2 regions of the Cupriavidus sp. NPDC089707 genome follow, and region 1 is predicted to be linked to the other one. Evidence: riboswitches for the same ligand, from Rfam matches in the RefSeq annotation. Region 1 holds a riboswitch; the other holds the start of a gene.

Region 1 (3,579 bases):
CTGGTGGTTGCCGCGGTACAGGATGGCGTAGTCGCGGAACTGCGCGCGGCGCTCGAACTTGTGCGCCGACAGGCGGAACACCACCGACTCGGCCTCGTGCTCCTCGTCGTTCATCGGGTGGATGGAGATGGGATCGCCCATGCCGTGCTCGCTCCACAGCTTCTTGTCGAACAGCTTGGGATTGTTGGCGATGACCGCGTTGGCCGCTTCCAGGATGCGCACGGTGGAGCGGTAGTTTTGCTCCAGCTTGATCACCTTGAGGTCGGGGAAGTCGGTCTGCAGCCCGCGCAGGTTGTCCAGCGTGGCACCGCGCCAGCCGTAGATGGCCTGGTCGTCGTCGCCCACCGCGGTGAAGGCCGGCGCTCGCAGGTGCGAGCCGCCCGCCAGCAGCTTGAGCAGCTGGTACTGGCAGGCGTTGGTGTCCTGGTATTCGTCGACCAGGAAGTAGCGCAACCGGTTCTGCCACTTGAGCTGTACCGCTTCATTGCGCGCGAACAGTTCCGCGGGCAAACGGATCAGGTCGTCGAAATCCACCGCCTGGTAGGCGTTCAGCGTGGCGACGTAGTTGCGGTAGACCAGCGCGGCCTGGTGCTCGTCGGCATTGGCGGCCTGCGCGATCGCGGCCTCGGGATCGACCATGCCGTTCTTCCACAGCGAGATCGTGCTCTGCACGCCGCGGATCAACTTCTTGTCGGTGGTGCCGAGCTGCTCCTGGATCAGGCCGAAGCAATCGTCCGAATCCATGATCGAGAACTGCGGCTTCAGTCCGACGTGCTCCGCCTCCAGGCGCAGGATCTGCACGCCCAGCGAGTGGAAGGTGCAGACCGTGAGCTGCTTGAGCGGGATGCGCTTGCCCTCGCGCGTGGTCTTGCCTTCCATCAGCTTGCCGATGCGCTCCTGCATCTCCTTGGCCGCCTTGTTGGTGAAGGTGACGGCGGCGATATGGCGCGGCTCGAAACCCTTGTCCTCGATCAGGTGCGCGATCTTCTGCGTGATCACGCGGGTCTTGCCGGAACCCGCCCCGGCCAGCACCAGGCAGGGTCCATCCAGGTAGCGGACGGCTTCGGATTGGGCGGAATTCAGGCCGTGGCTCATGCGAAAGGCGATCGGGAAATGGGGCGAATGCGAGGCGCGCCAGGGGCAGCACAAGCGCCCAGCGGCAAAGCTGTCGATGCTAACACGCTGGCCGCGGCCGGTCAGTCAGCGCGCGCCGCGTCACCGGCCTCCCTTGTGTCACCGGCGTAACACTTCGTAAAGGCCGGAGCCAATCGGAGCGCGCCGGGCTCTAAGTATTATGTCCAGAGCCTGTCCCGGACATGGAATATCCATCACTCGGAGCCCACAATGAAAACCCTGCAGACATTGACCAAGGTGACCCTGATCGGCGCGACGGTCGCGGCATTTGCCGGTTGCGCGGACATGACCCCGAAGCAACGCAATACCGCCATCGGCGCGGGCGCGGGCGCTGTGGGTGGTGCCATCCTGACCGAGGGCAGCGCACTGGGTACGCTGGGTGGCGCGGCCGTTGGCGGCGTGATTGGTAACGTCGTGACCGACGACAAGAAAAAGTAAGTCTCCCGACAGACCCTCGCTTCAATCCTGCTTCAGTCCGCCCCTGGCGGCGGGGCGCAGGAACGGGTACAGCCGCCGGGCGGCCGTCCGGCTTGGTTTGACAAAGGCCGGGGCCTCCCGTACATTGCGCGCATCCGACCGGGAGAGCGCGCAGAACTGCGCCGCCGAAGGGGTATCACCCGAAAACTCTCAGGCACCACGGACCGTTCGGATCGGCATGCAACATGCACACGATGCATGCCGCACTCTGGAGAGCGGCACCCACCATTCATGGCGAGCGTGCCCACCGAAGGGGCGCGCGAGGATGGGGATCCACAGGATCCGCCTCGTAATCTCTCAGGTATCGAGGACAGAGGGGTCATCCGCCGCAGCGGATTGCTTGCCATTTCGGCGTAGCGATCGTTGCGGCGGATGGCCCTTTTTTGTTTTCGCAACCCGACATTGCCCCCGAGGATTCCATGACGCTCCAGGCCACGCCCCTCAACGCCATCCACCGCGCCCTCGGCGCCCGCATGGTCGACTTCGGCGGCTGGGAGATGCCGGTCAACTACGGCTCCCAAATCGAAGAACATAACGCCGTGCGCACCGATGCCGGCATGTTCGACGTGTCGCACATGTGCGTGGTCGATCTCAACGGCGCCAATACCCGCGCCTTCCTGCGCGGCCTGCTGGCCAACAACGTCGACAAGCTGCAGACGCCGGGCAAGGCGCTCTATTCCTGCATGCTCGACGAAAAAGGCGGCGTCATTGACGACCTGATCGTCTATTTTTTTGCCGAGGACCGTTTCCGCCTGGTGGTCAACGCCAGCACCGCGGTCGGCGATATCGACTGGATCCGCGCGCGCAATGACGCCACCGGCAGCGGCGTGACCATCACCCCGCGCCGTGAAGACGTCGCCCCCGCGGGCGTGCAGCCGCTGGCGATCGTCGCGGTGCAAGGGCCCAACGCCCGCGCCAAGGTGTGGAGCACCTTCCCGTCGACCCAACCTTCCGATGCGCTCAAGCCGTTCAACGCTGTCGTGGTCCATGATCCCGCCCTCGGCGAGATCATGGTCGCGCGCACCGGCTACACCGGCGAAGACGGCTTCGAGCTGGTCGTGCCGGCCGCCAGCGTCGCCGGCCTGTGGGAAAAACTGCGTGCCGCGGGCGTGCGCCCGGCCGGCCTGGGTGCGCGCGACACGCTGCGCCTGGAGGCCGGCATGAACCTGTACGGCCAGGACATGGACATCAATACCTCGCCGCTGGACGCCGGCCTGGCCTGGACCGTCGACCTGCAGAGCGAGCGCGACTTCACCGGCAAGGCGGCGCTGGCCGCGGCCGGCTCACGCCAGCAGTTCCTCGGCCTGATCCTGCGTGACAAAGGCGGCGTGCTGCGTGCCCATCAGAAGGTCATCACCCCCGCCGGTGACGGCGAAATCACCAGCGGCACCTTCAGCCCGTCGCTGTCGCAATCGATCGCGTTCGCGCGCCTGCCACAGGGCGTGAACGTGGGCGACACCGTGCAGGTGGAGATCCGCGACCGCAAACTCAACGCGACTGTGGTTAAACTGCCGTTTGTGCGTAATGGCAAGGCACTCGTGAGCTAAGGGAAACACCCGCTCACCCAACGGTCGCCCTCGCCTGCCGGCAGCGTTGCCGGGCAGGCATCACCCAACAAGAAACAGATCTGAATCCGGAGAACCTTCATGAATTTCCCCGCCGACCTCAAATATACCGAGTCGCATGAGTGGGTGCGCGTCGAAGCCGACGGCACGCTCACCATCGGCATCACCGACCACGCACAGGACGCGCTGGGCGACATCGTCTTCCTGGAACTGCCCGAAGTGGGCAAGTCGGTCGGGGCCGGCGACGCGCTGGCAGTGGTGGAATCGGTGAAGGCCGCTTCCGACATCTACGCCCCGGTGGCGGGCGAAGTAATCGCCGTCAACGAGGCCGCCACGGCCGCGCCGGAAAGCGTCAATGCCGACGCCTTCGACGCCTGGCTGTTCAAGCTCAAGCCGGCCAACA
Region 2 (3,579 bases), on a different contig from region 1:
GGCGAGGGGAGCGTATGCGCGGGGGTAGTGGCAAGCTCGTACGCCTTCGCCTGCGCCGGCTTGCTCCCCTCTCCCGCCTGCGGGAGAGGGGTCGGGGGAGAGGGCCGGCGCTGGCAATAGCGACACGCCCAACTGGCGATCTCAAGCCTTGGCAAGCCCCACCGAACCCACGCCCGAAACCTTCGGCTGAACCAGCGCCTGTTCCACCACCCCCGCCACCATATCCGCCGTCACCGCCGACAGCGTCCATCCCAGGTGTCCATGCCCGGTGTTATAGAACACGCACCGAGCCCGCCCGCGGCCCACGCGCGGCAGCATGTCGGGCAGCATCGGCCGCAGCCCCGCCCACGGCACCACGCTGCGCGTGCTGACGCCGGGGAAGCACTGCTGCACCCATTCCACCAGCGGCCGGATGCGGTCGGCGCGGATGTCGCGGTTGAAGCCGTTGAACTCCGCGGTGCCGGCCACGCGGAAGCGGTCGTCGCCGAGGCGGCTGGTGACCAGCTTGGTTTCGTCGTCGAGCAGGCTGACGGTCGGCGCTGCGGCGCGGCTGGCGGCGTCGCTCAGGTTGACGGTGATGGAATAGCCCTTGACCGGATAGATGTTGACGCGGTCGCCCAGCCCGGCGGCCAGCGCACGGCTGGCGGTGCCGGCGCAGATCACCGCGCCGTCGAAGGTCATGGTGGTGCTGCCCGCGGCTTCCTGCACGGTGACCCTTGCACTGCGGCCATCGGTGGTGACGTTGCGCACGTCTTCGCCGTAGCGGCAGCGCACGCCCATGCGCTCGATGGCGGTGGCCAGGCCGCTGGTGAACTTGTGGATGTCGCCGGTCGAATCGCTTTCGGTGAAATAGCCGCCGTAGTAGGTGCCGGCCAGCGTCGGCTCGATCGCGCGCATTTCCGCCGGTGTCACTGCGCGGCGCTCCAGTCCGCCCTGTGCCAGCAGCGCCGAGACGCGGCCCGCGTGCTCGAAGCTCGCCTTGTCGCGGTAGATATGCAGGATGCCTTCGCGCTTGTGGTCGAAGTCGATGCCTTCCTGCGCCGCCCACGCGAACAGGTGCTCGCGCGCCGCGATGGCCAGGCGCGCGGTCTCGATGGTGTTGCGGCGGTAGTGCGGGATCGAGGCGATAAACTCGGCGAACCAGCTCAGCTTGTGCCAGCCCGGGCGCGGATTGACCAGTAGCGGCGCATCGCTGCGCAGCATCCACTTCAGGCCCTTGACGATGGTGGACCAGTGCGTCCAGACCTCGGCGTTGGAGGCGGACAGCTGCCCGCCGTTGGCGAACGAGGTTTCCATCGCGGCGTAGCGGTGGCGCTCGAACAGGGTGACGGAGAATCCGCGCCGGGCGAGCGCGTAGGCCGTGGTGACACCGGTGATGCCACCGCCGATGACGGCGATTGTCTTCATGATCTGGCAGTCCAGAAACGTCGGAGTTGGAGCCCGTACGCGACATGCGTGGCGGACGCCCCCTCTGTTCCAGACCTGAGAGATTCACGACAGTCGCCAGTGGTGCCGGTAGTACCGGTGGCGGGGGCCGCTTGCTCCTTCGGTATGCCGGCTGACGATGGCGGCATTCTTCAGAGTGCTGTGACGCGTGATACCGGTCCTTTTGCCTGAGAGTTTCCGGGGCGGTTGCTCCTTCGGCGCTGTCCGCGGCGGCTGCCGCCGGATCAGTCTCTCCCAGCATCACGTTGGCGTGTGAGCCAATCCGGGCAAATCTAGAGACAAAGGCCGCATATTGATATGCGGGTAAACGTGAATGGAGCCAGACGCCTTCGCATGGATCGGTCAAGTCACTTCCGTGCGGCGCGGCGCTATGTCGCACTGCGTCAAGCCGCCTCGCCGCCTAGAATGCCAGCACTCGCTAGGCGGAGGAAGCGCGGGAGGAAGCGCGCCGTAACACGAGCCGGATACGGCGCACCGGTCGGGCGAGCCAGAAGAACAGAAAGGTATTCCAGTGAGAAGAAATCGGATTGCGCTGGCCGCCTCGGCCGCGCTGATGGGCCCCGGCATCGCCGGCGCGCAGGCGGATGGACCCGTCAGCGCGCCGCAGCCCCTGCAGGAAGTCGTGGTCTCGGCCAAGACCGAGCGCGGCGAAACGCCCGCCACGCCGCCCAATACGCCATCGCCTGCCTACGGCATCAGCGCCGCGCGCATGGCGGACTTCAACGTCGTCAACACCGAAGACGCGCTCAAGTACGCGCCCAACCTCGCCGTGCGCAAGCGCTTCATCGGCGATATGAATTCGATCATCTCGGTGCGCAGCACCAGCTCGCGCCAGTCGGCGCGCGGGCTGGTTTATGCCGACGGCCTGCTGCTGTCCAACCTGCTGGGCTCGGATTTCACCTTCCCGCCCCGATGGTCGCTGGTCAATGCCGCGGAGATCGAGCGGGTCGACGTGCTGTATGGCCCGTATTCGGCGCTGTACCCGGGCAACTCGCTGGGCGCGACGGTGCTGATCAGCACGCGCACGCCGGAGAAGTTCCAGGGCGATGCCAGCGTGCAGCTGTTTACGCAGCGCTTCAACCTGTACGGCACACACGACAATTTCAACGGCGTGCATGCCAACGCCTACGTCGGCGACCGCGTCGGACCGTTCTCGTGGCTGGTCAGCGTCGACCGGCAGGACAGCAAGAGCCAGCCGCTGAGCTTCTACACCGCGGCGCGTTCGAGCGTGCGCGCGACCTCGGCCGACAAGCCGGTCACCGGCGCGTATTTCGACCAGGACCAGACCGGCGCCAACCGCACCGTGATGGGTGTCAACAGCGAGGGCGTCACGCACACCGTGCAGGACCAGCTCAAGGTCAAGCTCGGCTACGACATCACCAACACGCTGCAGGCGCAGTTCACCGCCGCCTACTGGCAGCAGGACCGCTCCAGCGCCACCGGTAGCTATCTGCGCGATGCCAACGGCAACGTGGTGTCGAGCGGCCCGGTCAATATCGGCGGCTTCCGCTACGTCATCCCCGCCAACGCGTTTGCACCGGGCAACGGCGAAGACGCGCGCTGGCTCTACGGCCTGTCCCTGCGCACGCGCAACGAAACCGGGTGGAACTTCTCCGGAGTGGCTTCGCTGTTCGATGTCAGCAAGGACATCAGCCGCACCGCCAGCACTGCAGGCAATGGCCCGGGCACGGTGACCTTTGGCGACGGCACCGGTTGGCGCACGCTCGACCTGAAGGCCGACTACCGCCCGCAGCAACTCAAGGGTGGCCACTGGGTCACCCTCGGCTACCACTACGATAATTACCGCCTCAGCAACACCACCTACAACACCTCTGACTGGCAGGCGGCCACCATCTCCGCGTTCAACAACGCCTTTGCCGGCAAGACCGAGACGCAGGCACTGTACGCGCAAGACGCGTGGTACTTCGCCGAGGACTGGAAGCTGATCCCTGGCGTGCGCTGGGAACACTGGCGCGCCTATGACGGCAGCCGCAGCCAGCCGGGCGTGAATGTCGCGTACCCGGTGCGCAGCGAGTCCAACTGGTCGCCCAAGCTCGCGCTGGAAAAGGCCATCGGGCAGGACTGGCTGGGCCGGCTGTCGCTCGGCCAGGCCTACCGCTACCCGACCGTCGC

What was found. A riboswitch is a leader RNA that binds a small molecule or an ion and turns the genes downstream of it on or off. The one in region 1 is predicted to bind glycine.
Region 2: another riboswitch for glycine. It lies ahead of ACIP1U_RS26060 (D-amino acid dehydrogenase); the one in region 1 lies ahead of gcvT (glycine cleavage system aminomethyltransferase GcvT).

What each region holds. Positions count from the first base shown of each region.
Region 1 covers NZ_JBIVHB010000005.1:228,368-231,946, reverse strand. The annotation lists gene ACIP1U_RS11105 (UvrD-helicase domain-containing protein) at 1-1,095, opposite strand, end outside; gene ACIP1U_RS11100 (glycine zipper 2TM domain-containing protein) at 1,345-1,572, shown strand; glycine riboswitch at 1,702-1,788, shown strand; glycine riboswitch at 1,810-1,935, shown strand; gene gcvT (glycine cleavage system aminomethyltransferase GcvT) at 2,031-3,158, shown strand; gene gcvH (glycine cleavage system protein GcvH) at 3,258-3,579, shown strand, end outside.
Region 2 covers NZ_JBIVHB010000022.1:29,773-33,351, reverse strand. The annotation lists gene ACIP1U_RS26060 (D-amino acid dehydrogenase) at 142-1,407, opposite strand; glycine riboswitch at 1,462-1,591, opposite strand; glycine riboswitch at 1,592-1,693, opposite strand; gene ACIP1U_RS26055 (TonB-dependent receptor) at 2,000-3,579, shown strand, end outside.